Regions from separate parts of the Clostridium sp. 10cd* genome, predicted to be linked through region 2. Evidence: riboswitches for the same ligand, from Rfam matches in the RefSeq annotation. Region 2 holds a riboswitch; each other region holds the start of a gene.
What was found. Region 2 has a riboswitch for FMN ahead of ribD (bifunctional diaminohydroxyphosphoribosylaminopyrimidine deaminase/5-amino-6-(5-phosphoribosylamino)uracil reductase RibD). Riboswitches for the same ligand answer to the same signal wherever they lie in the genome.
Positions count from the first base shown of each region.

Region 1: it holds a riboswitch for FMN, as region 2 does, so the genes downstream of both, ACG3M1_RS15070 (ECF transporter S component) here and ribD (bifunctional diaminohydroxyphosphoribosylaminopyrimidine deaminase/5-amino-6-(5-phosphoribosylamino)uracil reductase RibD) in region 2, are expected to answer to the same signal.
Region 3: it holds a riboswitch for FMN, as region 2 does, so the genes downstream of both, ACG3M1_RS21360 (ECF transporter S component) here and ribD (bifunctional diaminohydroxyphosphoribosylaminopyrimidine deaminase/5-amino-6-(5-phosphoribosylamino)uracil reductase RibD) in region 2, are expected to answer to the same signal.

Region 1 is NZ_CP172347.1:3,038,821-3,049,341, reverse strand. It holds gene ACG3M1_RS15095 (putative manganese transporter) at 1-469, shown strand, start outside; gene ACG3M1_RS15090 (tetratricopeptide repeat protein) at 540-2,045, shown strand; gene ACG3M1_RS15085 (SOS response-associated peptidase family protein) at 2,063-2,671, shown strand; gene ACG3M1_RS15080 (ABC transporter permease) at 2,668-3,393, shown strand; gene ACG3M1_RS15075 (GNAT family N-acetyltransferase) at 3,465-3,944, shown strand; gene ACG3M1_RS15070 (ECF transporter S component) at 4,053-4,667, opposite strand; FMN riboswitch at 4,751-4,865, opposite strand; gene ACG3M1_RS15065 (hypothetical protein) at 5,228-5,620, shown strand; gene typA (translational GTPase TypA) at 6,080-7,915, opposite strand; gene ACG3M1_RS15055 (polysaccharide deacetylase family protein) at 8,043-9,356, shown strand; gene ACG3M1_RS15050 (hypothetical protein) at 9,702-9,959, shown strand; gene ACG3M1_RS15045 (hypothetical protein) at 10,007-10,521, shown strand, end outside.
Region 2 is NZ_CP172347.1:985,596-996,116, forward strand. It holds gene ACG3M1_RS04900 (immunoglobulin-like domain-containing protein) at 1-520, shown strand, start outside; gene ACG3M1_RS04905 (hypothetical protein) at 538-762, shown strand; gene ACG3M1_RS04910 (sigma-70 family RNA polymerase sigma factor) at 939-1,358, shown strand; gene ACG3M1_RS04915 (helix-turn-helix domain-containing protein) at 1,364-1,600, shown strand; tRNA gene ACG3M1_RS04920 (tRNA-Arg) at 2,114-2,190, opposite strand; gene ACG3M1_RS04925 (HAD-IC family P-type ATPase) at 2,525-4,879, opposite strand; gene ACG3M1_RS04930 (DeoR/GlpR family DNA-binding transcription regulator) at 5,081-5,866, shown strand; gene ACG3M1_RS04935 (Dabb family protein) at 6,013-6,303, opposite strand; gene ACG3M1_RS04940 (DUF4230 domain-containing protein) at 6,320-6,940, opposite strand; gene ACG3M1_RS04945 (hypothetical protein) at 7,150-7,713, shown strand; gene ACG3M1_RS04950 (hypothetical protein) at 7,943-8,170, shown strand; FMN riboswitch at 8,273-8,387, shown strand; gene ribD (bifunctional diaminohydroxyphosphoribosylaminopyrimidine deaminase/5-amino-6-(5-phosphoribosylamino)uracil reductase RibD) at 8,524-9,624, shown strand; gene ribE (riboflavin synthase) at 9,609-10,244, shown strand; gene ACG3M1_RS04965 (bifunctional 3,4-dihydroxy-2-butanone-4-phosphate synthase/GTP cyclohydrolase II) at 10,264-10,521, shown strand, end outside.
Region 3 is NZ_CP172347.1:4,283,555-4,294,075, reverse strand. It holds gene ACG3M1_RS21370 (mannitol dehydrogenase) at 1-237, shown strand, start outside; gene ACG3M1_RS21365 (PD-(D/E)XK nuclease family transposase) at 443-1,342, opposite strand; FMN riboswitch at 1,689-1,810, shown strand; gene ACG3M1_RS21360 (ECF transporter S component) at 1,881-2,489, shown strand; gene ACG3M1_RS21355 (pyridoxamine 5'-phosphate oxidase family protein) at 2,503-2,958, shown strand; gene hslO (Hsp33 family molecular chaperone HslO) at 3,146-4,036, shown strand; gene dusB (tRNA dihydrouridine synthase DusB) at 4,020-5,042, shown strand; gene ACG3M1_RS21340 (M3 family oligoendopeptidase) at 5,393-7,087, shown strand; gene lysS (lysine--tRNA ligase) at 7,575-9,059, shown strand; gene ACG3M1_RS21330 (SatD family protein) at 9,129-10,019, shown strand; gene ACG3M1_RS21325 (DUF3307 domain-containing protein) at 10,012-10,521, shown strand, end outside.

The DNA.
Region 1 (10,521 bases), 2.1 Mb from region 2:
GCTTGTACGCGGACACCGGTTAAAGGAAAACCATCCGCTGCATGATATTCATGCGGAGTGTGAGAAAGAGAGTGTGGAGGAACATCATTCCATCGTCTATATTGCTATGATTCGTACCATTAAAATCTTTATTTTTGTCTTTGCTGTAAATTTTGCATTGTCTGTTTTCATTTACTACATTGGGGAGGATACACTGCGTACCATATTGGCACAGGGCTCTTATCTGCAGCCAATGCTTGCGGCTCTGGCAGGATTTATTCCCAATTGTGCAGCCAGTGTGATTCTGGCACAGCTGTTTATGGACGGTGTGCTGTCCTTTGGGGCACTAACCGCCGGACTGATTACCAGTGCAGGACTTGGACTGCTGGTGCTGCTTCGTATGTATGACAACAAAAAGGATATCCTGCGCATCTTTGCCATTCTCTTTGTGACAGCAATCACAAGTGGGATTGTATTGCAGCTGTTTTAGGCCATGGAAGCATGGTCTTCTTTTTTTCAGTACGAAAGTATAGTATAATAGGTGCAAAGGGGTGCAGACTATGGATTATAAGGAAGAATTTACACAGCTGATCGAGGAAAACAGGCTGGACGATGCACGTATACTGCTGGAGAAGCACAAGCTGTACGCGAGTGAGGAGCCTTTTTATTATGGGAATATGGGATGGATTCTGAATCATATGGAGCGCTATCAGGAGGCGGAGGTATTTCTGCGAAAAGGGCTTGTTTATTTCCCGGAGGATGGTTGGATATATTCTCAGCTGGGCTTTTCACTGGATCGGCAGGGGAATATCAGGGATGGACTGGATGCTTTGCTGAAGGCTTTGCAGCTTGGCTTTGATGAGCCCTGGCTGCATGGTGAGATTGGCTGGTGTTATAAGGAGCTGGGCATTCTAAAAGACGCAATTACATATTTTGAAAACGGCTTGCTGGATGATGAACGAAATGTCTGGCTGCTTTCGCAGGCTGCCGAGGCATATTACGGGCTTGGTGACAAGGAAACAGCTGAGGAATACTATGTGAGGAGCTACCGTATCCTGCCGGATGAGGATGCACGCTTTGATCTGGCGAGGTTTTACAAGGCCTGTGGGGAATATGATAAGGAGATCCAAATCCTGCAGGAGATTCAACATGAGCATTACCAGGACTGGAGGGAATTTGAGCTTGGATTTGCTTATTTCCAGAAGAATGAACCGCAGGAGGCACTTTTGCATCTTTTAAAGGCTTTGGAGCTTGGAAGAGATGATACAAGCGAGCGAACGCTGCTGGGAGATGTGTATCGTTCCCTGCAACGTATCAGGGAATCGGATGAGCAGTATAACACGGCTCTGGAGTACTTTGAAAAGGCATTGCAGAAGGAAACGGATACCTATTGGATCTATCAGGAAATGGTCTGGATTGCGCATAAGCAGCAGGACTGGACAAAAAAGCTTCAATATCTGGAGCGAGCCAGTGAAGTAAAAAAGGATGATCTTTGGCTGATGTTTCATTATGCCCGATGCTACAGTGATCTGCATGACCATGTTAAGGCTATTGCAGCCTGTGAGTTCTGTCTGCAGCATGGAGAGGAAGGCAGGGAAATGCAGGATCTGTATGCGTGGAATCTGGGAAGAAGCTCTCAGGGGGAGAAAGCCATTGCTGTTTTGAAGAAGCGGATTGAGCGCTTCGGAGGTGAAGCCTGGAATTTCAGCGAGCTGGGCTGGAATTATACACAGCTGGAAGACTATAAAGAAGCGATTCGCTGCTTTAAAAAGGCCTATGATCTGGAACCGAAGAATCCGTTAAACTGTTCCATGCTGGGGTGGTGTAATCTGCGGCTGAATCAACTGGATGCGGCCTTATCATTTCTTTTGGAAGCTCGTCAGCTGGGAAGGGATGACGGCTGGCTGCATTCCGCGTTTGGGGAGCTGTATACGGAAAAACAGAAATATGCGCAGGCTCTGGAGCATTATCAGAAAGCCCTGGAACAGGGCTATAATGAAAATTGGATAAAAAAAGAGATTACACAGCTTGAAGGACTGCTGGAGGAACGAAACGAAAAAGCATAAGGACAGGAGGCTTGCATATGTGCGGAAGATATTTTTTTGAATTACGAGAGCTGCCTGCATTCGCAAGGCTGAAGCATAAAATCGAGCAGCAGGCGCTGTTTGAGTTTGCCAGAGAGGAAGTATTTCCCGGCAATCAGGCACTGGTACTCGTCAACGGACAGGATGAGTTTTCGCTGGATGTGATGAAATGGGGAATTGAGGGACCGTATGGTAAGCTGATCAATGCAAGAAGTGAAGGTATTGAAAAGAAAAAGACCTTTCGCCCCATGCTTTCTAAGAAATGTCTGATTCCCTGCAACGGATTTTATGAATGGGTGAAGGAAGGAAAGCAGAAGCAGAAAATACTGATCCAGCGCGAGGATGCTCCTCTGTTTTATCTGGCAGGAATTTATAATGAGCATAAGGAATTCGTGATTGTGACAGGGGAATCCGTTAGACAAATGAAGGATATCCATGATCGTACTCCCATTCTGATGCTCGAGGATCAGATTCCGCTGTATCTGCAGGACGAACTGGAATTTCAGGTAGATAACGAACGACTGACATTTACGGCAGTGGATACCAGGAAAGCACCTGTACCGGCTAAAAACAGCCAGCTGTCACTGTTTGATGAGGATGAGCGATGAGGCAGGCCAGAATTTTGTCATCGGCGTTTCTGCTGTTTCTTCTCTGGTGGCTGCTGGCTGTCTGGATGGATAATGATTTTATCATTCCCTATCCCCTCGATGTTTTGAAGCTGATGGGAGCGCAGCTGCAGTCTGCGGCATTTTATCAGAGTACACTGGTGACGCTGCTTCGCTCATGGGGCGGACTATTGGCGGCATTTGTAATGGCCGGGGGTTGTGCATTCCTATCCTACCGCATTCCTGCCTTTCATGATTTGTTTTATCCAATCCTGCTGCTGACCCGCAGTGTTCCCAATATTTCCTATATCATCGTTATCCTATTATGGTTCGGCTCGGAGAGCAGTGCGGCAATCGTCAGCTTTCTCATCATTTTCCCAACGATATACAGCAGTCTGTACAGTGGTCTGCAGCATATGGATGAAAACCTGAAGCGAGTCGTTCAGCTATATCCGGAGAGTCGCTGGTATTTGCTGCGCCGTGTCTATCTGCCGCTGCTTTCTTCCTCTATACAGGCATCGTTATCCAACGGGATTTCGCTGACCTTTAAGGTGGGTGTCATGTCGGAAATCATGGGGCAGGTACCGATGGGGATCGGACGGCAGATGAATTTATGCAGGCTGACCTCGGATATGACCGGTGTCTTTGCATGGACCGGATGGATTATACTGATCTTGCTGCTTATGGATGCTCTGCTTCATTTCGCAGGCAGACAAAAGGTCTGAAGAATTGCTTTGAGAATATTTTCTTTAGGAATTGAAGCTATGCAATGATAAAAACGGGAAGGAGAAATATCATGAAGGATCACATTCAACTGCGGCCTGCACGGCAGGAGGATGCGGCTGCATTACAGTGTTTGAATGCTGATGTGCTAGGCTATGACTGTTCGCTGTCAGATACACAAAAGCAGCTGCGTCGTCTGTTACACATGCCGCAGCATCTCCTTGTGGTGGCTGAAAGAAAGCGGGAGCTTATCGGCTATGTGCATGCACAGGATTATGATATTCTGTATGCAGCGCCAATGATAGATATTTTGGGAATTGCAGTACATCCGGATTACCAGCAGCAGGGAATTGGAAGCAGGCTGCTTGCGGAGGTAGAGCGATGGGCAGAAAATCAGAATGTCTGTATGATTCGTCTTGTTTCCGGCGAGTACGTACAGGGGCACATGCCTTTTATGAAGCAAGGGGCTATGTGCGTGAGAAGCGCCAGCTCAACTTCAAAAAGATCATCAAAAAGCATGAGGAGTAGGCCTTTGGTATGTTGGAAAGGATGAAGTAATCCCTTGATACATGAATCGATAGCAGCTGCTTTCCATCAGGGTATGGCTTGCATAATAAAAAAAGCATCCGCTTTATCTGAATTCAGACCGAGCGGATGCTTGTTACTGTTTCTTTATAACCGGGGATACCTTTTTATAAGATAAGAAGACAACAATGCTGCACAGGACACCCTTTAACACATTGAATGGGGTGGTTGCCATCAGCACCAGTGCAAGCAATCCGTTAATGTTTGGATTTACTGCATGGCCAAATTCGATAATGCGATCCAGTGGCAGGTTCATAAAATAGGAATAAGCCGGCAGCATTACGAAATAATTCAGAAGTCCTCCCAGTATCGTCATACAGATCGTTCCTGCAATCAGACCGAACAGGGCATGCTTTCTCGTTTTATCCCTTTGATAGATGATTGTGGCCGGAAGTACAAAGGAAAGACCAATCAGAAAGTTGGTAAGCTCTCCGACGCCCATCGTAATGGTTCCTCCGATGAGCAGATTCAATGCGATTTTCAGAGCTTCAATGCAGACGGCTGCCCAGGGGCCAAGAGCAAATCCTCCAATCAATACGATAACCTCATCGAAGCCAAGCTTATAAAAATCAGGCGCAAAGGGAAGGGGGATTTCAAACATCATGACCAGAAAGGCCAGTGCTCCCAGAATACTGATTTTGGCGATGGTTTGTACACTCATCCTGCTTTTTGTTGAAACATATGCTGACATATACGATTCCTCCTGTCTGTGTCAGCCTTTTTTCAAAAGAAAAAAGGTTTTCAACAAAAACCTTTAGGGACATATCGAAAAAAACTTAACTTCTTTCATCCAGACTATACTGTCGCCACCGGAGTTTCACACGGTTCTGCCTTATGGCTTGCGGGGTATACCGCCGATTGGGAATTTCACCCGACCCTGAAGTTTTTTGTCGAGTATATCATAGCAGTCTTTTCTCATTCCGTCAACACAAACGCTCCATAAACTATATGTCAGTAATTTCCGTCTTACTGTTGTCAGCTTTTTATGAGCCCTCAGTAAAAAAAAGCAATTGAGAGAAAGACGGTTATATCCTGTGTTGTTATACATCTGTTTACTTTTCACACTACACAACGCTGTATATCATCTTCCACACAGTGGGCTATAGGCGCAATCTCCGATTGCTGTGCAATTCCTGCGGGAAGCTGGTAAAACATGGGCTTTTTGTGTGATATTGTCGTAAAATTCCGACAGGCTGGAAATTGGAAAGGGAACGTGATATAATATGTCACAATCGAAGGGAGTTTTGAAATATGAAATGGTTTCAGAATTTTATGCGCGGGAGATACGGTGTGGATCAGCTGTCTTTTGCGTTATTGATTCTGTATTTTGTAATCACGATTCTGGGCACTGCTTTCCGTATCCCATATATCGGCTATGTGGCGCTGCTGCTGATCGTATGGTGCTGGTTTCGTATTTTGAGCAGAAATACATATAAGCGCTCACAGGAAAATGCGAAATTTATGGGGTGGATCTACCCGATTCAGAATAAATGGAGAACAAAGAAACGCGAATTTCAGGATCGCAAGACACATAAGTATTACAACTGTCCCAACTGTAAGCAGCGTTTGCGTGTTCCGAAGGGGAGGGGTACAATTACGATTACCTGCCCGAAATGTAAAACAAAGTTTGACAAGCGTACGTAACAGTTACTGCCGAAGGAACATACTCACGGCAGTTTTTTTCATACAGGCAGATTCCCGAGGGAAGCTTCTTGTTCATGGGAGAAACAGCCATTTCTCTGCTTATTCACACCTGCGTGATTAGTCTGAGCTCTCTACATCCAGCCTACCCTCGCGTCCCTCAACCTATGATAAAGCCTTTTTAGGTACATCAACAGAGTTTCCATGGTTCTTCCAATTTTATTCTTATTAGTGAACGCACAGAAAAAGCCTAGTAAGCCGGGGTCCATACCTATGATTCAGGCTTTATTTCCCATGACCAAGGAAGAACCGTGCAGCTTTCCTCTGGTGGTATTCGCGTTCAGCAGCGCTGTTTCTCTTTCAGACTGTTCGGATCTGTATAAGGCTGGATGCATCGTCCGGTATTCGCAAGCCGCAGAAAGCATCATAAAAAAACGCCAGATGCTGGCGTTTTCTGTTTGTTTATTTTACTTCATCGGATACTCTTTCACGATAATACTGACGGCGCTCATGCGGCTTCAGCCCCTTCTTGCGAAGACGGATGCTGTCCGGTGTGATTTCCACCAGCTCATCATCATTGATCCATTCCAGAGCTTCCTCCAGCGTCATGTCTCTTGGCGGCGTCAGACGCATTGCCTCATCATTTCCACTGGAACGAATCGCTGTCAGCTTTTTGTTTTTCAACGGATTGACATCCATGTCAACGTTTCTAGCGGATTCGCCGATGATCATTCCCTCATAGACCTCGGTCTGTGGAGAAATAAACAGGGAACCGCGCTCCTGCAGATTCCAAAGGGCATAGGTCATAGCTCCTCCGGTTTCTGTGGAGATCATGGCACCGTTTGCACGCTGTGTGATTTCTCCCTTATAAGGCGTATATCCCTTGATACGGCGAACCAAGGTACCCTCTCCGCGTGTATCATTGATGAACTCGCTGCGGTATCCGAGTAATCCTCTTGTCGGTGCCTCATAGGTGATACGGCAATAGCCGTTTTCTTCCACCATGTCCACCATGACGCCCTTTCGCAGGTTCAGCTTATTGATGATTGTTCCGCTGTATTCTTCCGGAGCCAGTGCAACAACTTCCTCCACAGGCTCTACCGTCTTTCCGTTTTCATCCTTGTGCAGAATAACCTCTGGCTTGCTTACGGCTACCTCATAGCCTTCCCGGCGCATCTGCTCCAGCAAAACAGAGATATGTAATTCTCCGCGGCCGCTGACCTTGAAGCAGTCTCCGCTGTCTGTCGGCTCCACCTTCAGTCCGACATTGACCTCCAGCTCCTTTTCCAGACGCTCCTTCAGATTACGTGAGGTTACATATTTCCCGCTCTTTCCGGCGAACGGAGATTTGTTGACGATAAAGTTCATGCTCAGGGTAGGCTCTTCCACATGAATGCTTTCCAGCGGCATGACATGATCCTTTTCACACAGGGTTTCTCCGATCATGATATCCGGAATACCGGCTACCACAACGATATCACCGCTTCTCGCTTCTTTTACAGAAACACGGCTCAATCCACGGTAGACAAAGACCTGTGAGGTTGTATTGGTACGCTCATGTCCAAACGAATCACAGATTACAACGCTTTGCTGTGCATTCAGCACACCCTGATAAATACGTCCGATGCCCAGACGCCCGATATACTCATCGTAGGCCAGCGCACTGATCTGCATCTGCAAAGGCTCCTCATCCAAATCCGGATAGGCTTCACAATGCTTCAGAATCGTCTTGAACAGCGGTTCAATGGAATCACTTGGTGTATCCATATCATACTGAACGATTCCCTGCTTGGCCACACCGTATAAAATCGGGAAGTCAAGCTGTGCATCCGTTGCATTCAAATCCAAAAACAACTCATACACCTCATCCACAACCTCCTGTGGACGGGCGTCCTTTTTGTCAATCTTGTTGATTAACAGAATCGGGCGAAGCCCCATCTCCAGAGACTTGCTTAATACAAAGCGCGTCTGCGGCATCGGGCCCTCACTGGAATCCACCAGCAGAATAACGGCATCAACGGTCTTAATGATACGCTCTACTTCACTGGAGAAATCCGCATGGCCCGGAGTATCTACAATATTGATTTTAACACCATCATGGATAACACTGCAGTTTTTGGAATAGATGGTGATACCACGTTCCCGTTCCAGATCATTGCTGTCCATAACACAGTCGACAACTTCTTCATTGCTGCGAAATACATCACTCTGACGAAGGAAGGCATCTACCAGAGTAGACTTTCCTGCATCGACGTGGGCAATGACCGCGATATTTATAATCTTTTCTTTTTCATTCATATTTAATTCCACCTTTTAGACCAACTATAATGATAATACGAAATCGCCTGAATTACAATTTTTTTCGCAGAATAATGCATTATTTTCGCCTGTTTTTCCATATACTTGAAGGAGCAGGTGATAATTCATGAATGTTAGACGTATTGTATGCCCTTTCCTTTGTCTGCTGCTGCTTTGCGGCTGCAGATGTGAGAAGCTGGATGAGAATAAGAATCCGAATCAGGAAATTGGAACGACCGTGCAGGATATCCAATATAAGGATACCTATTTGGAAAGCATCATGTATCCGAAAACAGACATTGCAAAGCTGGACAAGAAAATCAAGGATACGGTGGATACCTATCAAAAGCATTTTCTGGAGGCGGTGAAGCCGTATAAGGAAAAACGCAAGGCGGAATTCAATATAACCTGGCAATCCTTTTATAAGGATGATCGATATGTTTCGGTAAAGCTTGCCATCTATCAATGCATTTATCAGAAGCAGGAGTATGTGGAAACGATCGTATACGATACAAAGAAACAGGATTTTCTTCATCTATACGATATTTTTGACGCGGATAGGATACAGCTCCTTTCCGCAAAAGCATCTGACTATTTTCAGAAACGCTTTCCCAAGGAATGCGATAATGACCGTTTTCGCACCCATATTTCCGCAGTAGAGGATAACTTCGACCGTTTTGTATTGAAAAAGGACCGTATGGTATTCTACTTTCCACAAAAAACCCTGTTTGATGAGGCGGCCACGTTTGAATGCGGCTATGACAGCCTCGGGGATGCCGTAGATTTAAAGAATGAAGCACAGCAGACAATCGTCCCCTATGAGGATATTCTCAATGAGCCCATCAAGAATATCGATCCGAATAAACCAATGATCGCCCTCACCTTTGACGACGGACCGAGCAAGCGCTATACACCTGCGATTTTGGATGCTTTAAAGGAGTATGGTGCAAATGCGACCTTCTTTGTCCTTGGCAGCAATGCGGATAATTTTCCGGATATTCTGCAGCGCATGGTGCTGGAGGGGAATGAAATCGGAAATCATACGTATTCACACAAGCAGCTGACGACGCTGTCAAAGGAAAACATCGAGGAGGAAATCATTGCGACGCAGGAATCCATTTATGATATCACACATCGCTATCCGGATGTCATACGGCCGCCTTACGGCAGTAAGAATAAAACGGTTATGGACTGTGCAAAGGGAAAACGTATCGTCACCTGGTCACTGGATACGAGGGATTGGCATGATCGTGATGCAAAGGTTGTGGTGGAACGGCTTCTCAAGCAGGTACAGGACGGAGACATTATCCTGATGCATGATTTATACGCCTCTACAGCCTCTGCTGTGCAGGAGCTGGTGCCAAGGCTGCAGGAGCAGGGGTATCAGCTGGTGACCGTGTCTGATCTGTATACGTACAGCAGGCATATCCGCCATTCCTGAGGGCTGCAGAGAAATATGCATGGGCAGTATGATGACGGCGGTTATTTACGTAGACAGCTGGGCTGTAGAGAGAGGCACCGGCTACAGGCTGGAGGGAAAATCAGGAAACCAGTAACCATATGCCGTTATGATGACAGGACTGTTACAGAAGTTATCAATGAGTGCCTGCGACAGTCCCTGTGTATAGGCGGATGCGATTTCTGTATCACCTTATCAGCAGGAGGCAGGAGGAAGATCAGAAAAAAGCTGACCTTCTTTTCATTCTGTTTCAGAAAGAAAAAAATACATGTCTTTCAAAATTGCTTTTTATATGGTATAATAATCAAAAGAGAAAGCTGGGAATGTATGAATTTTCTTATCCTATCCCCGCAATTTCCTGCGACAAACTGGAACTTTTGTGATCGATTGAAGCTGAACGGTATCAATACCCTGGGAATCGGTTATGAACCGTATGAGGAATTGCGGATCGAGGTCAGGCATGCGTTGCAGGACTACATACAAATACAACAATATCAATCCTATGATGCAGCATTGCGGGCAGCAGCGTTTTTCACATATCGCTATGGGCGGTTAAACGGTATGGAATCCTTTCAGGAAGGATGACTGTTTTTCGATGCACGGCTGCGTACGAATTTTCATGTGGAGAGCGGATGTACGGTTTCCAATGTTCAGCGATTTCTGGGCAGCGGGACACGGCGTGCGTGGATCCGGGCATGTGGTGTACAGTCACTCCGGCAAGACGGGCGTTATCTCTTCCGCAGGCACAGGAGCTGTTATTTGCACAGAAGCATGGCGCACTGTATAACGTACAGAAGGAACAGCTGTATGCATACGAGGATGCCAAGAAGCTTGCGGATGCATGGAAGTATGGATGTCAACAGCTGCTGGTGCCAAAGATGGAGGGAAGTCTTTATATATGGGAGGCTTTGCTGGATCATACAGGTGCTTCACGCGCAACAGCCGCAGGGCGTCTTTCCGGGGGAAAACAGTATCGGATTTCGAAAGAGGAAGAAAAAGAGCTGACTGTGTTTGCGCAAGAGGCATGCGCAAAATTGTGTGCTGATGAGTGGAGCTGCGGCTTCCTGCATATGCTGATATGGAAGCGGCAGGGGCATTGGGAGCTTTTGGACATACGTAGCGGGGCAGATCGATGTGTATTGCTGAA
Region 2 (10,521 bases):
AACAGGTGATGTCAATATCACACTTCCTGCGGCAGCTGTTTTACCAAAGGATGACATACCGCAAGTAGAACTCAATCATGTGCCGACAATCAATGCCAGTGATAAGATATTAACAGTCGGCGATGAATTTGTCCCATTGAAAGATGTTACCGCTTCGGATAAAGAGGACGGCGATATTACAAGGAAAGTTGAAGTATTAAGCAATGATGTAGATGTCTTGAGGGCAGGAACATACACGGTAACATACAGAGTTACAGATAGTAAAGGAGCCTCTTCTACAAAAACAATTACCGTTACTGTCAAAGGAAAGGACACACAAAAGCCAACAATAGACGATAACAAGAAACCATCTATAACGGATACAGATAAGAAACCAGCAAGTACAGATAAACAGACAACGTCTAACAGCCCTAAAACTGGTGACAGCACGAATATGACAACATGGCTTGCGCTCATGTTCGTATCTCTTGGTCTGCTGGCTGGCGTATTCACAGTAAGGAAATCACGCAAAAGCAGATAAAGACTGCGGGGAATTTTATGGACAGAGATATTTTTGAGGACATGAAGATTGAAACGGAGTGTTCTTATATTTCAGATTTACCCTACATCAAGAATACAGTAGAAAAGAAACTATTTGAACTTCCGTTTGACCTCTATTCCAAAGAACAGCTTCAAGAATTCTGTGACTATGTTTTTCGTGATAACGGAGCTGTCTATCAGTCTCTTATGATGAAATATCGCAGGAACAGCAGATATAATTAGGCTTGCAGGAAAAGATATACAATAAAATATCACTTTAATTAGCTCGTACAGACTATATGTTTTGTACGGGCTTTTTATATACCTCTTTTCTGCATTTTCAGAAGTTATAAACAAATATTTTCGCTATGAAATATTCCGTTTGTATAGTTTAGCTCTTGCAGAAAGGAGGTGAGATTATGGGAACCTCTTCTTCCGAGCATATCGTCAGATTACAATTTAATGCTTTGATGATGATTGTCATTAAAGGTGCATTATCAAGTCATAGAAGACAGATTGCTAGGCGTTCAAAACATGAAATACTATTTTGTGAATTGCCTGAAATGAAGCAAATTGAATATGGTATGAGTGATGAATATTCTTGTGATTATGTATCGTTTCAAGTTATGCATTTTGTAATTTATGTAGCTGATGAAGAATTAAGTACAGCGTTGAAAGAATTAACAGAGAAACAGCGTAATGCTATCTTGTTGTATTTCTTTCAAGGCATGAACGACAGAGAAATCTCAAAATTGTATCATGTATCACGTTCAGCTATCAATAGCAGACGGGATAGAGGACTAAGAAAATTACAGAAGTTATTGAATGAAATGGAATAGGAAAAATGAAAAAAGATTATGGTTATCCCTCTTACGACCTTATTTACAGAGCGTCTAATGGAGATGAAAAGGCAGTCAGAGGAATTTTAGACTTTTACAACGCTTATATCTCTAAAGTATGCTTGCGTCCATGCTATCATGCAAATGGTACTGTAAATATGCAGGTTGATGAAGAATTAAAAGGTCGAATTCATACAGAAATGATGAAAGCCATTTTAAGGTTTGAAATCAGAGAGAAGTAGTCAAGTGGTATGAAAAAGGGAGATACACAGTTTCATTTCATGTGCTATCTCCCTTGTGGTTTATATTGTCATATCAAGGCTCTTCAATCGTGGTAAATTCGTGGTAAAATAAATGTTTTTCAATTTTGAAATTGCTTATAAATGTAGTGTTTATGGGAATAATTCAAAATCTTATATAAAATTTCTCTCGAAATCATTAAACGAAATAATTTCAATCATTTAGTGATGATTGCTCATAAAACAGGCAGTATAGATATCGTTCGTTATAAGAGAGATTTTGCACTATACGTTACAGCCCTTTTCATGATAAGCCTACTTATCCTGGTCTATCACTACAATCTCTGATTGTCTTATCTAGTCATGTTAGCAAAATACGATTTTTCTTAGCAATTCAACCGAAAAGCGTTTGACTCCATCCAGAAATATTTGTGAAATATCCACAAGAATAAATCTTCTTGAAAGTAAAAAAACACATCGACAGTTTGGTGTCAATGTGCTTAAAACCCTTTAAAATGGCGTCCCTGATTGGACTCGAACCAACTACGTTCCGCTTAGGAGGCGGACCCTCTATCCGGATGAGGTACAGGGACATTTGTGAAATATCTTGGTTTTTGTTTGAAATTGCTAGGAATAAGGCCTAAGGTGAGCGAAGGCTGAAAAGACCTGTAGTATATCCTTTTAACTGCAAGGATAACTGTAAAATATCCCGTATCCAATCAGAAACGTAATTTCTACTTGTTTCTGGCTTGTATACAACCTTATTATGGGATAAAAATAAATGCCGTCTTTAGTATTATACCATAATCTTTTATAATGAAAAGATGATAAACGCAAAAATTAAACGGATATAATTCGAAATAATCAGCTTCTGCATGAGAAAAGCAGAACAGTAAGAGTATACACCGTTCTGCCTGTTTTTAAACATCAGGATAGGGAATGCTGTCTCGCATTGTTTGGCTGAGGACGAAGGCCGGGAATCCATGGCAGTAAAAGCATTAGGATTTGACGTACGAGAATAGCGGATAGCGCCAGTATTGCGGTCAGGATAAGGAGTCGAAAGGATAGTAACGTGATATGAAGCAGATTATGAAATAATAGAATGGCTAATATGAATCCTGCAGTCATGCAAATGCAGATCAGCGTCCGCAAACGATTCAAGGGACGTGAGGAATGGTATACAGCCAGCATGGAAATAACTGCAACACATACATACATCATTGTAACCGCCTCATCATAGCGGATGGAAAAGCCGTCACTCATGAACTCGATAGCCAAAAAGCTGTATACAATGGCAATCGCGTTGGGTAGCGCATTGCGGAGTACGGTGGAAAGAAAATCACCATTCACTTTCCTGTGATCCGGTTCCAGCATGGTAAGGAAGGATGGAAAGGCTTCTATTGCAAGATCAATCAGGGTTATCTGAATCGGGATGAATGGAAAAGGAAGATTCATAACAATACAGAGGACTGATAGCAGGATGGAATATATGGTCTTAATAAAGAACACTCCGGCAACTCTTGTCGCGTTATTCACCACGCGGCGTCCTTCCTTCAGAATCATCGGCAAAGCTGAGAAATCGGAATCCAGCAATACAATTTGTGACATCTGCTTAACAGCATCACTCCCCTGTGCGATTGCAATACTGCAATCCGCTTCCTTCAATGCAAGCATATCATTTACACCATCACCACTCATTGCGACTGCGTGACCCTTTTTCTGCAATGCCTGTACAAGCAGCTTTTTCTGTAACGGAGTTACCCTGCCGAATACAGCATACTGTTCAGCAAGCTGCTCAATAACGAATGGATCATCACCGATTCCACTCATATCCAGGCAGGCATTCCAGTTATGAAGTCCTGCCTGCCTGGCGATAGCGGAAACCGCAGTTATATGATCACCGGATATGATTTTGATATTCACATCCTCCTCCCGAAAAAACTGCAGCGTTTTTTCTACATGCGGACGTATGGTATCGGTAAAGATGACAGCATACAAGGGTTGGATGATTGGGAGTGGCGCATCCTTGTCGATCACCTGAGCACATCTGCCGATCACAACCATTCGCTTACCTTCTTCCATAATAGCAGAAAAGGAAGTATCCAGCTTCTCCAGCAGCTTTTCCGGCGCTCCCATAACCAGAGAACCATAGCCTTCAAAATATGCGCTGCTCCATTTGCGAAGCGAGGAAAATGGAATCCTCGCTTTCGGCTCATGTACCGCACAGGGACTGATCTGCGCACAAAGCGCCTGATAGGTTGCATTGTTATCGTCGCTGTAGTGTAAAAAGGAGCGAATATATTCCATATCTGTTTCCGCTTCATCGCAAAGGGGAAGCAGCGCTTCCACCTTTAAATCTCCGGTGGTGATGGTTCCTGTCTTATCCAGACACAATGTGTCGACATTGGCCAGTGTTTCCAGTGAATACAGATCCTGTATAAGAACCTTATGCTTTGCCATGCGGCTTACTCCCGCCGCCAGGGATACACTGATCAAAAGAACAAGACCCTTGGGAAGCATTCCCAGCAATGCAGCGGAGCTTGTGATAACACTTTCCTGTATGGAATCTCCCCGAAATCCCCAGGCCTCCAGAAACAACAAAATACCTAAGGGAATAATTGCATAACCACTCAATCTTGTAATACGCTTCATGGCATTTAACAGCCGGGAATTAACTGCACGGACTTCCTTTACCTCACTGGCGATACGATTTGCGTAATTCTCCTCACCGACATGGATAATCCGTGCATAACATTTTCCGGATATTATGGAGCTTCCGGATAAAAGCTGATCCTTTTTGCGTTTATGAATGGGATCGGATTCACCACTTAATAAGGCTTCATTAACTTCAGCCTCTCCCTGTATAAGGACGGCATCACAGACAATCTGTTCACCGCTGGACAGAACCATGATATCATCCACAACGAGATCCTGAACATCTACACTGCATACTACACCATCCCGCATGACGGAAACCTTTTGCCGCATAAGCAGGGAAAGGTCATCTACCAGTTTCTTCGCATGCAGCTCCTGCAGAATGCCAATTACGATATTGCAGATAATCACAGCTAGAAAAAATAAATTCGACCAGGCATTTACCAGCACCAGTCCCAGTGCAATCAATATATTAAGCAGATTAAATAGGGTGCATATGTTTTCTTTGAAAATCTGCCCGTGAGTCTTCGTAATAGAATGCGATACGCTGTTTCTCTGATGATTTCTTATGCGTTCTTCTACCTGCTTCTGTGTAAGTCCTTTGATGGCTGTGTTCGTAACTTCCATTTCATCACCTAAACTTTCTTTATTGTCTATTATGGCCAATAATCGTTAAGATTCTTTTCGTATCTTCTTAAGAATGTATAAACTTTTTGTTATGTGAGAGGAAATTTGTTGTTTTCTTAAAAAAAACAAAAATTAAAGTGCATAAACACAAAGTCTTTGGCAATTCTGTTATAATAAACTTGTATATATGAGGTGAGTGGAATGAATAATGATAAGAAAGCAAGGCGTCGGCATCAGAGAATCTGTGAAGTGCTCCAGGAGCAGGAGCATATGCAGGTTCTTGAGCTGTGTGAGCTGTTTCATGTCTCACCGGCAACTATTCGAAACGACCTGACAGTACTAGAAAAAAAGCAGCTGCTGAAACGTATTCCCGGTGGTGCGGTAAGTATTGGAAGAATGCCGCAAAATACTATTTTTTCTGCCAGAGAATCGCTCCATATGGATCTGAAGGATAAGATGGCCGACTACGCCGTTGCGCATCTGATCAAAGAAGGGATGAATGTGGCATTGGATGCCGGTACCACCTGCTGTGCTATTGCAAAGAAGCTGGCAGACGCATCCTGCCGCTGTACGGTTATCACCTATTCTCTTCCTGTAGCCAATGCCCTTGTTCATTGTGAGCATATAGAGGTGTTTTTAATGGCCGGACGGCTGGATAAGAAGCACGAATCGTTCCATGATGATGTGGCAGTTGAGGCAATGAAGCGAATGAACAGTGATGTATTTTTTCTTTCACCCAACGGAATCGATCCGATTGCCGGAATCACCAGCTCTGCAACCGATGAAAATATAATGAAGCGCATGATGCATGAGCATGCAGAGGAAACAATAGTTTGTGCAGATCACAGCAAGTTTCTCAAAAAGGCATTTAAAACGATCTGTCAGCTGTCAGATATCAAGGGGATTTTGAGTGACAGTGAGCTGAGCGGGGAGATACAGCAGAAATACAGTGCTATGGGAGTACGCTTGTATCTGGCAGAGAAATAAGACCGATATGAAGCTGTGGCTTCTGATGAAATGAACTGTTTCAGGAAAACAAAAAGGGAATCCGCCAATTGTATTAAACAATAGAATACGGATTCCCTTTTTCATACATTCTTAAATGAGAAAGCAGCCGCAAACGTTTGCATTCCTCAGTATTCATAATCAACAGTTGCACTGCCACTTCGCACGGCATGAATATAAGGCTTTACCTTTTCTACATGGTAGGTGTTTTTCTGATAGTCCTCCAATGCCTGCCGATCATCCACCACAAGCTCCAGAACGACATCATAAGAACGCTGTGAATGCAGATAGTCAATTCCGACCTGCACCTCCCGCAGAAATGGAATCTGCTCCTTCATGGATAAGAACAATGCCTTCACTTTCTCACATTGCTCGATGGAATTATCCTTCATTTTCACAAACAGTATGTGCTTTACCATAACTTCCTTTTCCTCCTTATGATTTGAATTTTACTTCGATGCTGTACTGCTCTTTGATTTCCGGTATCATATTGAAGAATTTACGGATTGCGGATTGCGATTTTGTCGCCGCCTCACTGAGCAGCCCGTTTTCCACTGCTTCATCCGCTACCTTATCCTTCTGCTGAGTTGCAAATGCCGTATAGTCCTCAATGCTGATCGGATTGAAAATATTCTTTGTTTCATCATATACCTCTATGCTCTTCTCATCGATGATATTACTCAGAATTTCAACCTCCGGCAGTAAAACGGTTATCGTTTTTCCTTTTACATCAACCTCGGCCTGATCCATTCTCACACCGGCCTTCAGCTGTCCTGCATACGTAAGCAGAAAGCTTTTTTTTGTCAACGGGATATTCCATCCGTTTAAGGTCAGTGAATTCTCAAATTTTCCCACCTTCGTATAATTATATTCCATGACGGCAAGGTCATTGACCTCCTGCAGCTGCTGTGTCAGTGCTGTTGATGTGATTTTCGGTTCACTTTGTTTTCCTCCGAAAACGGTTCCTGCAAAGAAGATGACCGCAGCCAGTATACAGATGGCCACAACGCCGCCAATAGCTTTCTTTGTTTTCCCAAGGGTATCCAGTATTTTCATTCTCTACCTCCCGCTATAGGTAAAATTATATCATATTTGACAGATGAAGCCTATATGCGATATTCTTACATTTTTCTTTCTGCCGAACCTGTGTTTAGCCCGCAGCTTCATTATGAATGCCGGTGAAAATTTCTTATGTCTTTTTTGCAGTACAAGCTTTCTTTTCCTATCTGTTCGTGATACCATAGGGATACGCATGGAGGGATCGTATGCTTTTTTCTATTAAATATGTACATAGACTAAAATGGAATGGTCTGTATCAATCATTGATGTGGAGCTGCTTTGGTATAATGTTTATGCTTCTGTATCCGGTTAGTCCTGATTTGATGACGTTTATCGGAGGCGTTATGCTGCTGTTTCAGGGTGTACCGCAGCTTATTTTATTTCTGGAGGAGGACGAGCGTTTTCTGATTTCACTACTATCCCTGGTAGAGTGTCTGCTGGTCAGCTTTCTGGGGGTGTGGATGCTGACGAATCCGGAGGAGGTTTATGACACACTGCCGGCTGTTCTGGCCTTTGTCACCTTTCTGCATGCTTTCAGCAATTTGATTATTACAGGTAGAATACGGCATCTGCAATATTCAAAATGGTGGATTGCTGCGCTTGTTACGGCTGCGAAGATGACAGCTACAGCTGCACTTGCCGTACAATTTCATTTACATAGTGAATTTATGGTTGTGGGAACCGGAATTTGTATGCTTCTGGATGCTGCTAGTGATATTTGGATGTGGAAAAAGCTGGAGGCATTGATCATTCAGGATATGGGAATATAATGTGCGGAGATTCCGCACTTTTTTTGAATCATTTTCAGAGCGTTAACAACTTCAAATTGTTCAATGCCTTTGTAATGCTGTATTCTAAACGTTTTAGAAACCCCTTTTTTAGGGGTATTTTTCGTATCTCCACTAATCTTTAAATGTGATAATATGTAGAAGTAAAGGGAAGGACAGTGACAAAACAGGCAGAAGCTGGAGGAAGAAGAGAAGTAAGGAGAGCTGAGTCATGTGTGTAAGAAGATATGAGGATAACTGGGGAGAACTGAAGGGGAAGCTGATGGAGCGGGATGTGCTGGAGGTGCTGTCGTTCAGTGCATTTGCACAGGATGAAAGCGACCTGGAGGAGAAGCTGCGCTACTGTGGAGAAAAGGATATCCACATACAGGTGAAGGATGCACGGATAACACCGGATGTGTATCTGGAGTTTCCCAAACAAAAGGATATTAAGAAATAACCTGTGTTTACCTGCTTGCAAATTATTGTATTTGGATAAACGAGAAAAAAACTTTTTATTGACAGATATAATATCAGATATTATAATTGTCCGTAATTGAATAACTATCTTCAGGGCAGGGTGTAATTCCCTACCGGTGGTATAGCCCACGAGCCGAAAGGCATGATTTGGTGAAATTCCAAAGCCGACAGTATAGTCTGGATGAAAGAAGATGAAAGTAAGTTTATGCTTTTTTTGCGTGCTCTGGAATGATTTTATATTGTTTCAGAGCATTTTCTTTAATCGCATAAATCCTCTTTTGCATGTCTTGGATAGATTTTATTCAAGGCATGTATTTTTTTGGAGGTGTAAAAATGAGCGATACAGAATACATGAAATTAGCAATAAAACTGGCAAAAAAAGGTGCTGGCTATGTCAATCCTAATCCTATGGTTGGGGCAGTAATTGTAAAAGATAATCGAATTATAGGACAGGGATACCATGAAATCTTTGGTGGATTGCATGCAGAGAGAAATGCATTAAAAAATTGTAGGGAGTCACCTGTAGGAGCAACACTTTATGTAACACTTGAACCATGCTGTCACTATGGTAAGACACCACCTTGCACAGAAGCAATTATTAAAAGTGGCATTACAAGAGTAGTCGTCGGAACTTTAGACTGTAATCCTATTGTGTCTGGAAAAGGTGTAAAGGTACTTGAGGAAAACAACATTCAAGTTGTGATAGGAATTTTAGAAATGGAGTGTCAACAGTTAATCAAAGTTTTTAGAAAATATGTTACAAGGCATATTCCTTATGTTTTTATGAAATATGCAATGACAATGGACGGGAAAATAGCAACTTATACAAATCAATCAAAATGGATAAGTGGCGAAAAAGCGAGAAAACAAGTACATCAATTCAGGCATAAGGTTACTGCGATCATGGTAGGAGTGAATACCGTTATTCAAGATGACCCTTTACTGACATGCCGATTAGAAAACGGGGAAAATCCTATTCGTATCGTATGTGATACAGATTTAAGAACACCCATTACATCAAAAATTATCAAAACAGCGAATGACATTAAAACATATATCGCTACTTCTTCTATTGATGAAAGTAAGATTGCTCTTTACAGAAAATGTGGTTGTGAAATTATTTATACGAAGAAAAAAGGTAATCATATTGACTTAATGAATTTAATGCAATGTTTAGGAAATATGCAGATAGACAGTCTACTTTTAGAGGGTGGAAGTGCAATGAATTGGAGTGCTCTTGAGCAACAGATTGTTGATGAGGTGCAAATTTATATAGCACCTAAAATATTTGGTGGGAGTGCAAAAAGCCCTGTAAGTGGTCAAGGTGTTGCTTTTCCTAATGACGCCATTATGCTTAAACCATATGCTTTTTCTCAAGTGGGAAATGATTATTTCATAGAAAGCGAAGTGATTTATCCATGTTTACAGGAATAATAGAAGAAATCGGTAAAGTAGAAAGAATACAGAAAGATACTTGTAACTGTAAACTATCCATTAAAGCTTCAAAAATATTAGAGGATATACATTTAGGCGACAGCATAGCAGTCAATGGTATCTGCCTTACAGTTACTTGTTTCACTCGACAATCTTTTACAGTTGATGTGATGAATGAAACATGGAACAGAACGGCTCTTAGCCTGTTAAGACATGGAAGCCTTGTGAATTTAGAAAGAGCTATGCCTATGAATGGCAGGTTGGGCGGTCACATTGTTACGGGGCATATTGATGGGACAGGCAGAATATCGTCTGTGCGTAGAGACAAAAATGCGGTGTGGTATCAAATCAATACGCAAAGAGAAATCTTAAATCTAATTGTTGAAAAAGGTTCGATTGCTATTGACGGTATTAGTCTTACTGTCGCAAAAGTATCGAAAGCAGATTTTTCGGTATCCGTTATCCCTCATACTTTGGAGCAAACAATTCTCAAGAATAAACAAGTCGGGGATATGGTAAACCTTGAAAATGATATATTAGGGAAATATGTGCAGAAACTCATAGACAACAGCAATGAAACAGAGTTGTCGAAAGAGTTGTTATGCCGATACGGATTTTAGCAGAAAGGATAAAGGAATTATGAAATATCAAAAAATAAAAGAGGCATTGCAGGCGTTACAAGAGGGAAAACTTGTTTTGGTTATGGACGATAAAGAGAGAGAAAATGAGGGGGATTTAATTTGTTCGGCACAATTTGCGACAACAGAAAATGTTAATTTTATGGCGACTTATGCAAAAGGCTTAATCTGTATGCCTATGAGTGAAAGTCTGGCTAACAGGCTCATGCTTTCCCCTATGGTTGAAGATAATACAGATAACCATGAAACTGCCTTTACA
Region 3 (10,521 bases), 1.3 Mb from region 2:
GAGCGGCTGTATGAGCCTCTTCGGCTTGCTGAAAAATATGGACAGAAATGCGGGTATATCCTACTTGCGGCAGCTGCGGCTATGCGGTATGCTGTGGTGAAGGAAAACAGCAATCCGGATACTCTTATGAAGATGTATGAGAATTTTCACTCCGCGGATAAGCTGAAGGAAGTGTATGGGTTGCTGAAGGAAAGCATATCCCTAAAGGATGTTATCAAATTCTGCGCTGAGTTCTAGGTGTATGATTTCCTTATCTATGAGCATTCCATGCATTAACGCAGAGCGCCTGATACCTGTTAAAAATATGCAGCATCCCATCATGTAATTTTAACAATATTTTTAATACCTGTGATACGGATGCGGCAGAAAGTTGGATGAAAAAACTGTTTTATAAAGTCTTATGCTTATAAAACAGTTTTCTTATTTGGGATTGTATGTATTACTACATTGACATAACCTGATTCTTCAGCTCCTGATAAGTGTTGCAGACCAGTATCAAGTTGGATACGGCTTCAAACTGTTCATCATTCAAAGAGAGCAGCCAGGCTGAGCAATCCTCATGATACTTACTTTTAAGCTGCTTTATTAACAGCAATGCTTCTCCTTCCTTTTTTCCTTCTTCAAAGCTGTCCTCCAAGCCATAGCGGTAACGTGCCTCCCCCATCTGAATCGCCATTGCGGTTGACCACAGCTCATCATCCTTCTGCATTTCCTCGTACTTGTCCATGAATACCTTCACCAGCCTTTCCTTTGACTTCAGTATATCATTTTTTCCATTGTTTTCAAACAGATACACCAGCTGTTCAAAGTCATTCAGCCTCTGTATTTCCTTCTCCCTTACGATGTCATTGATTGCCGGCATATGAATATAGGTGCGAAGGATGAGCGGATAGTAGCTTTCCTTCTCTCCCTGCTCATTGCGCATCTGATACTGATTGATCAGATTTCTGTTGTTCCATGCATACTCGTCAATGAAAATAATCTGATATACCGGCTTTAAATCCTTATACTTCTTACCGCTGTTCAGCTGATTGTTCAATGCTCTGGCACCGTAAAATTCAAAACGCATCATTTCCGCTAATCCCTTGTAGGTGGTCTGCATCTCGATATTGAAATGACGGTTTTGTTCATCCTTCACATGAACATCCAGAATGATGCGCTTCTTTCCGATAATGTCCGGATCCAGATTGGGATTGAGCACAGTGCTTTCCTTTACCCGGATTCCGGTAACGCGTTCAATAATGGTGTTGCGGGCGTACACAGAGCCTTCATCCTCACGGGAAAGGGTGTACTTAAAAAAAAGATCGTTACTGTAGTTTAGCTGATTCATTGCATTTGACATTTATATGTCCTCCATTCTGTAAGGGTTCCTTACACCCCTATATACGTATGGAAGATGCTGAATTCCTAAATAATCCACGAATTATTGATATTTATTGGAATCTACATACACTAAAGACGAATGAAAGGAAAAGCACCTTACAAAACAGCAGGTTGCTCACATATTTTATCAGCAACAGGCTAGAACCCGGTGTTTCTTTTCTGTACTGTTTTCTACTTGGCGATGCGTATTACATCAGATACATGAAAAAATTTACATTTCTGTTTCTTATTTACACATGCTGTTTCATGAGCTATAATGAATATACAGATTGTGTTGACGCATGACCTGCATTCAAAATTGAATAACAAGTCTTTGTGGCAGGGTGAAATTCCCTACCGATGGTGATAGTCCATGACCCGCGTAATGAGCGGCTGAGCCAGCGAAATTCTGGCACCGACGGTAAAGTCCGGATGAGAAAAGACATTTTCTGTAAACGCACACCTGAAGACGAGTTTTTTCGTAGTCAGGTGTTTTTTTGAAATGGAGGAGATGTGAATTGAAAAACAACATGAGTGCAAAACGGCTTGCCCTGATCGGTATGCTTGGTGCACTGGGAGCGATACTGATGATGTTTCGCTTTCCCATTCCGTTTATGCCGCCCTTTCTAAGCTTTGATCTGGCCGCAATTCCGGAGCTGATCGGAGCCTTCGCTCTGGGACCGGTGGCAGGTGTTCTGATTGTCTTTATCCGTGTTATGGTTCAGATGGTGATTTCCGGATCCAATTCCATGTTTACCGGAGAGCTGCAGAGCTTTTTGCTGGGAGTTGCCCTGGTACTGCCTGCGTCTTTGCTGTACCGTCACAAGAAGACACGAAAGGAAGCACTGCTGGGAATGACAGCAGGGACTCTGGTTAGTACCTTTGTTGCAGTGCTGACCAATCTGTATTTGATTATTCCGTTCTATGTTGCCCTGTATGATATGAATATGGACCAGATTATCCTTTCCTGTTCCAAGGTCAATTCGATGATGAATTCTGTCACTACCATGGTGATACTGGGCATCGTACCGTTTAACCTGATAAAATACGGTATCAGCTGCCTGATTACCTTTGCCGTATACAAGAAAATAAGTCCGATGATTCACCGATTCGCAAATCGTCAGTAAGGAGGAAAAGAAGATGACATTTGAAGAAGGAGTAGCATTGCTGTTTCACAAACTGGGAGATTCCAAAATTATGGCACTTGGCTCCAGCGTTAATGATTACGTCATGGTGCGTAATGTAAGCTGTCTGTTTTATGATGGAAAAATCTATTTCAAGACCGATAAGAATTTCCGCAAGACACAGCAGCTGTATCGAAACCCGCAGGTGGCACTCTGCACAGGTGGCGTTCAGGTAGAGGGAATCGCCGTAAACAAGGGGCTTGTCGTGGACGAGCCGGGAAGAAGGTTTGAAGCCTTGTATAAGAAATATCTGTGGCAGAGCTATAATGCATACAGCCATGAGGATACGGAGATTCTGATTGAGGTAACCCCGCGATTCGTGGAAATATGGGATGAGGATGAGAACCGCAATGCGTTTCAGATCTTCCTAGACTTTGATAAAAAGACAGTGGAAATCAAGCCGTACGATTAACGTATGCATACGACGGGTACAGGATTAGATAATACTGTACCTTTTTCTATATATCAGATACATTCACCCTCTTTTTCCTTGCCTGCAGCATTCAACGTACACAACAGTATAACGAAGTCGATTTTCTTCTCATTCTGCAGGTTTTTGTGGTATACTACAGTTGCCTGTAAGGCAGGGAGTGATTTCTATGATGAAAGATTATTTAGTAAAGGCGCTTGCGTGCAATGAGCATGTGAGAATCTATATATGCTCTTCTACGCATATGGCGGAGGAAGCAAGAAAACGTTTTGATTTATGGCCGACTAGTGCGGCTACCCTGGGACGTGTGTTAACTGTGGGTTCCATGATGGGAAGCATGCTGAAAACAGCACAGGAACAGATTACGATTCGCATCAACGGCGGAGGTCCCATCGGTACCATTCTGGTAGATGCCTACAGTGACGGTCATGTGCGCGGCTTTGTGAGTGACCCGCATATCATGCTGCAATACAATGATACCGGAAAACTGGCGGTCGGAGCTGCTGTGGGAAAAGACGGATATCTGGAAGTTGTGAAGGATATGAACATGAAGGAAAACTGGAGCGGTACCGTTGCTCTGCAGAGTGGTGAAATCGGTGATGACTTTGCCTACTATTTTACCGCAAGTGAACAGACACCGTCCGCAGTCAGTGTCGGTGTACTGGTTGATACCGATAATTCCATTCTTTCCGCAGGCGGCATGATTATCCAGATGCTTCCGGATGCAGAGGAAGAGGATATCGTAAAGGTGGAACAGATTGTAGCAAATCTAAGGCATATGTCCACGATGATTCAGGAATATGAAAGTCTGGAGGATATTCTCCGTGATCTGTTTGACGATGTCAGAATCCTGACAGGACAGGATATTGAATTCCGCTGTAAATGTGATCGTGCAACCATGAAGCGTGTTCTGACAACCCTTCCAAAGGAGGAACGCCAGCAGATGATCGAAGAGGATCACGGCTGTGAGATTACCTGCAATTTCTGTGGAGAGAAATATCAATTCAGCGAGGAAGAGCTTCTGGAGCTGGAAAGGTTTATGGATGCACATGCCAAATAACAGCTGGAAAATCAGAGATATTGTAATACCGAATCAGGTGGTAATCGCACCGATGGCAGGGATATCCAATCCTGCCTTTCGTGTAATCTGCAAGGAATTTGGTGCCGGTCTTATTTATACAGAGATGGTTTCGGATAAGGCGCTGTATTATGATAATGAAAAAACAGTAGGTATGACGGATGTCGAGGAACAGGAGCATCCTTTGGCCATGCAGATTTTCGGACATGATATAGAGACAATGGTATATGCCGCAAAATTTCTGGATGAAAAAACCGATTGTGATATCATTGATATCAATATGGGATGTCCTGTCACAAAAATTGTGAAATCCTTTGCGGGAAGCGCCCTGATGAAGGATGTTGATCATGCTGTGGAAATGAGCAGGGCGGTTGTTCAGAGTGTGAAAAAACCGGTTACCGTAAAAATGCGGATTGGCTGGGATATGGATCAGATTACTTGTCTTGAGCTTGCCCGCGGTCTGGAGTCTGTCGGAGTGCAGGCACTTGCTGTGCATGGACGAACCAGAAAACAGATGTATGAGGGCTGTGCAGACTGGTCCTATATTAAAAAGGTGAAGGAAGCCGTATCCATTCCCGTAATGGGGAACGGGGATGTGCGAAGCGGTGAGGATGCAGAGAGGATGCTGAAGGAAACCGGCTGTGATGCTGTCATGATCGGCCGCGGTGTTTTGGGGGATCCCTGGCTGATCAAGGATATTGCCCATTATCTGGAATGCGGTAAGCATATGCCGGAGGTAACGCTGGAGGAAACGTTCGCAATGGCCAGACTGCACGCAAAACGCCTGTGTAATCTGAAGGGTGAATTCGTCGGTATTCGAGAAATGCGCGGACATGCTGCATGGTATGTGAAGGGGCTGCCAAAGAGCCATCAGCTCAAGGATCAGCTGAGCAAAATCGAAACCTACGAGGAAATGCAAAGCATATTATCCGCATATGAAGCAGAGTATGCGAGAATACAGGAACAGTATAAACAGGGGAACCGTTGAGGTGGTGCTTCATAGCCGGGTAGATATCGCTGTGCTTTGTTATGCCATCCGTTTCAGACGGTTTTTCTTTTTACATTGCGGTATGGAAGAATCAGATCTTTTATCCATATACCTTAGTTGCTGACAATTTTATCATCAGGAGGTATATGGGAATAATGTCCCAGCATGTATTCCTGTTTTTCTGTTGAAAACCGCCGTGGTTTTCCATGGTCAATACGCTCTTCATTTGCACGAAGGGATCAGTATATGTGTGTACATATTCAATAAACAAAAGGAAAGAGACATATTTTCACATTGTTTGGATATCTTTTACATGAAATATCTCGTATAATGATTGATGAGGTGATAGCATGAAATTTAAGGATTATAACTATGAGCGTTACAGCTATGAGGCTTATGCAGAGGCAATGCAGCAGGCAGGCACCAGGCTGAAGGAAGCAAAGGACTATCAAAGCTTCAAGAAAGCATTTGATGAGGGGAAACGGGCATTTGAGCATCTGGATACGATGTATAATATCTGTTATGTCCGCTATACGATCAATACAAACGATGCCTTTTATCAGAAGGAAAACGATTACTGGGACGAGGCAATGCCGAAGATGAAGTCCCTGACAACGGCGTTTGACAAAGAGGTGCTGGCTTCACCGTTTGCGGAGGAATTGAAAAAGGATGTTCCGGAAACCTATTTCCTGCTTGCGGAGTTTGCACAGAAGAGCTTTTGTGATGAAATAATCGAAGAGCTGCAGGAGGAAAACCGTTTGCAGAGCAGTTATCAGAAGCTGATAGCCAGTGCACAGATTCCCTTCGATGGTGATATCTATACTCTATCAGAGCTTGGTGTAAAGATGGAATGTGATGATCGTGACATTCGTAAACGTGCCACCCAGGCATACTGGGGATGGATGCAGTCACACCAGGATGAGATTGATGATTTATATGACCGCATGGTTAAGGTACGCGATCGCATGGCGAAAAAGCTGGGCTATAAGAATTATGTTGAGCTGGCATATATGCTGCAGTGCCGCTTTGATTACAAGCAGGAGGATGTGGCAAATTACCGCCGGCAGGTTCTGGAGGATGTTGTACCGTTATGCAATGCATTATATGAACGGCAGCGGGAACGTTTAGGCTATGACAGGCTGCACGTATACGATGAAAAATACGAATTTGCAAGCGGCAACCCGACACCGAAATACGATACACAGGAAATGATTGCACGCGCAAACACAATGTATCATGAGCTGGATGAACGCTGTGGAACGTTCTTTGATTTCATGGTGGAGCATGACCTGCTGGATCTTGACAGTAAAAAGGGAAAGGCAGGCGGAGGCTATTGCACCGTGTTTGCCGAAGATCGCTCTCCGTTTATTTTCAGTAATTTTAATAAGACAAGCCATGATGCGGAGGTTCTCACTCATGAGGCAGGGCATGCCTTCCAGGTGTTTACTTCCATGGGAATCCGACCGGTGGAGTGTATCTGGCCAACCTATGAGAGCTGTGAAATTCACTCTATGAGTATGGAATTCTTTACATGGCCGTGGATGGAGACCTTCTTTGAGGAGGATGCGGACAAGTATCGATTCCTTCATCTTGGCGGAGCCGCTAAGTTCATCCCTTACGGCGTTCTGGTGGATCATTTCCAGCATGAGGTGTATGAGCATCCGGAAATGACACCGGCGGAAAGACGGCAGACCTGGAGAAGATTGGAAAAACAGTATCTGCCGCATAAGGATTATACGGACTGTGAATTTCTGGAGAATGGAGGATGGTGGTTCCGTCAGAGTCATATCTTTATGACACCGTTCTATTATATTGATTATACACTGGCACAGGTGTGTGCATTGCAGTTCTGGTATCGTCTGTATCAGAAGGATGAAAACGCATTTGAGGATTATTATCGCATCTGTCAGATTGGTGGAACGAAGACATTCACGCAAATCGTTGCGGCAGCGAATCTGAAGGTTCCATTTGCGGATGGGTGCTTAAAGGATGTCATGAAGGCAGTGCGCAGCTATCTGGATCAGGTGGATGACAAAGCACTTTGATGCCGGTAACGGGGAAGCTGCATATTCTTGAAATGGCGTGCCGACAGCGATAGCTGAAGGGCTTGTATGAAGTGCTGAAGCATTTGAAGGGCTTGTCATCCACATGGTATTCGTAAACCTTTCACCATAAGGAAGGAATCATGGAAAGCCTTGTTTTATCGGTAATTTTAAGGAGTTTTCGATTGACAAAGGCAGGGTTTGTCTATATAATCATAATCGTAAATATGGCTGTGATAAGAGAGTACTGTTTGTGAAAGCTTTCAGAGAGTATGCACGTTTGGTGAGAGTGCAGCAGTGGAACCTGCAGGAAATAAAGACTTGGAGCTTTCCGATCAGGACGTTTCCTTCACGTTACGAAGAGACTTGAAACACAGTCACTAAGGCTGCGCGGGGAAACCTGCCGGCGAATTAGGGTGGTACCACGATGAAGCTCTCGTCCCTATGTTGGAAGAGAGCTTTTTATATGGAAATAGAAAAGGAGCAGATTATGGAAAAGTTAACTGAACAGGAAGTTATCCGTCGACAGAAAATGGAAGATCTGCGTGCCATGGGCATCGAGCCGTTCGGGCATGCATATCAGAGAACACACAAATCCGGAGAAATACGTGCAGCATATGAAGACTGTACGAAGGAAGAGCTGGAAGAAAAAGATCTGACAGTGAAAATTGCGGGACGTATCATGACGAAGAGACGTCAGGGAAAGGCCGGCTTCATGCATATTCAGGATATCGACGGACAGATTCAGATTTATGTTCGTAAGGATGTTATCGGTGAAGAGGCCTATGAGGTGTTCAAGAAGTCGGATCTTGGAGATATTGTAGGAATTGAAGGAAAGGTCATGAAGACAAATCATGGAGAGCTTTCTGTAAAGGCCGAGGTGTATACGCATCTGACGAAGGCACTGCGCCCACTGCCTGAGAAGTATCATGGCTTACAGGATGTAGAGGAGCGTTTCCGCCGCCGTTATGTGGACCTGATTACCAATGAAAACAGCAAGCGTATCGCATTGACAAGACCTAGAATTATCCGTGCTATTCAAAATTATCTGGACGGTGAAGGATTGGTTGAGGTGGAGACACCGGTGCTGCAGCCGATTCTGGGTGGAGCGAGTGCAAGACCGTTTGTGACGCATCACAATACTTTGGATATGCCGTTTTATCTGCGTATCGCAACAGAGCTGCCTTTGAAGAGACTGATCGTCGGTGGCCTTGAGGGTGTATATGAGATTGGCAGATTATTCCGTAATGAGGGAATGGATGCTACACACAATCCGGAGTTTACAACGGTGGAGGCCTATGTGGCATATTCTGATCTGAGCGGGATGATGGATCTGGTGGAAGGTCTGTTGAATCATGTGGCAGAGACGGTATGCGGAACGACAGAAATCGAGTGGCAGGATAAGACGATTTCTTTGAAGGCACCGTTTAAGAGATTACATATGGTGGATGGTATCAAGGAAGCATGCGGTGTTGATTTCTGGCAGGAAATGAGCTTTGCGGATGCATGTGCAATTGCGAAGGAGCATGATATTGAGGTTGAGAAGAAGCATAACAGTGTCGGACATATTATCAATCTGTTTTTTGAGAAGTATGTTGAGGAAACGCTGATTCAGCCAACATATGTATATGGGCATCCGGTGGAAATCAGTCCGCTTGCGAAGAAGAATGCGCAGGATCCTAGATTTGCGGATCGCTATGAGCTGTTTATTGACGGGCATGAGTATGCGAATGCATTCTCTGAGCTGAATGATCCGATTGATCAAAGAGAGCGTTTTGAGAATCAGCTGAAGCTGCGTGATCTGGGGGATGATGAAGCAAATGAGATGGATACGGATTATGTGGAGGCATTGGAGTATGGTCTGCCGCCAACCGGTGGTGTTGGATTGGGAATTGACCGACTGGTGATGCTGTTGACAAATTCACAGACGATACGGGAAGTGTTGCTGTTCCCACATATGCGTCTTAATAAATAAAGTAACGCAACCTATTTGGGTTGCGTTGTTTGTCTATTTACTATATACTTGATTTAAGAGGTGAAGACATTGTCAAATAAAAAGTATGGTTCTATTATGATTGACATAGTTGATTCTAGGAAATATAAAAATCGTAATGAAATCCAAGAATTTATGAAATGTATTATTGTGTACTTGAATAAAATATTTTATAAATCTTTAAAGAAACCATTAATGTTTAGTGCAGGGGATGAAATTCAAGGCTTGTTTTATGAACCATTGGCAGCGTATTTATGTGTTCGGTTTTGCATGATGATTTGTTATCCAGTAAAAATTAGGGCAGGAATTGGATATGGAGAATTAGCATTTGATAATGAAAATTGGAAATCATCCGAATTAGACGGTGAAGTATATCATAATGCTAGATATGCTATAGAAAGCTTTTCTGGTAAAAATAGTTTTGGAATTAGAATAAATACGAAAACAAAAAAGGATAAATATTTGAATGCAATGTTATACTCGTCACAGCTGCTTCAAAGACAACAATCGGTGAATGTACAAAATGTTAAATTAATTGCCGAATTATTATATCCAATTTTTGATGAAAACATTATGGTTTCGTACATTGAATTTAAAGACCAATTAAATTTTATATTAGAGATGAAAGCTAATATAGTACCTGTGCAGTCTTTGAGTTATGCAAGAATCGGAAGTTCTCCTAAGGGAGAATTGAAAAACAACATAGTTATTTCAAATGATATTGGTCAAGTATATTTTATGCCATTACGCAAACTTTTAGAGGATAGTAATATGTTAGTGGAAAATACATGGAAGAAGGGAATGTCTACAAAGATTTCAGATATATTAGGAACTACACGTCAAAATATTGATAAACATATTCGCTTAGGAAATATAAATGAAAATAGAAAAATTGATTTTTCTGTTGCTTGTTGGCTGATTGAGGAACTTGATAATGCATAATATGTTATTATTTATTATTTTCCATGTTGTTGGAGATTTTTATTTGCAAAGTGATGAAGTAGCAAAGAATAAAGAAAACTTAAACACTTTTATGCTGATACATTCAATTATTTATTCAATACCTTTTGTTTTACTTTTTATCTATTTTAAAATAAATGTATCCTTATTGATAATAATCACATTATCTCATCTGTTAATCGATGTTTGCTCTGTTAAACTGAAAAATAAATACAAAGAAAAAGAGTGCTTAATATTTTGCAGTGACCAGTTTATACATATATTCATTATTTATTTATGTTCGTCATATATGAATTTAACAATCATATTATCCAATATGGCTTTAATATCAATTTTAGCGATATTAATATTAGTGAAACCAACTGGCGTATTGATTTCATTGGCCTTTAAAGTTATCTTCAAAGAAGAGAAAAGTAATCATGAGTTAAAAATTGGTACGTATATAGCATATTTAGAGAGAATTATAATTTTTTTATTATGTATC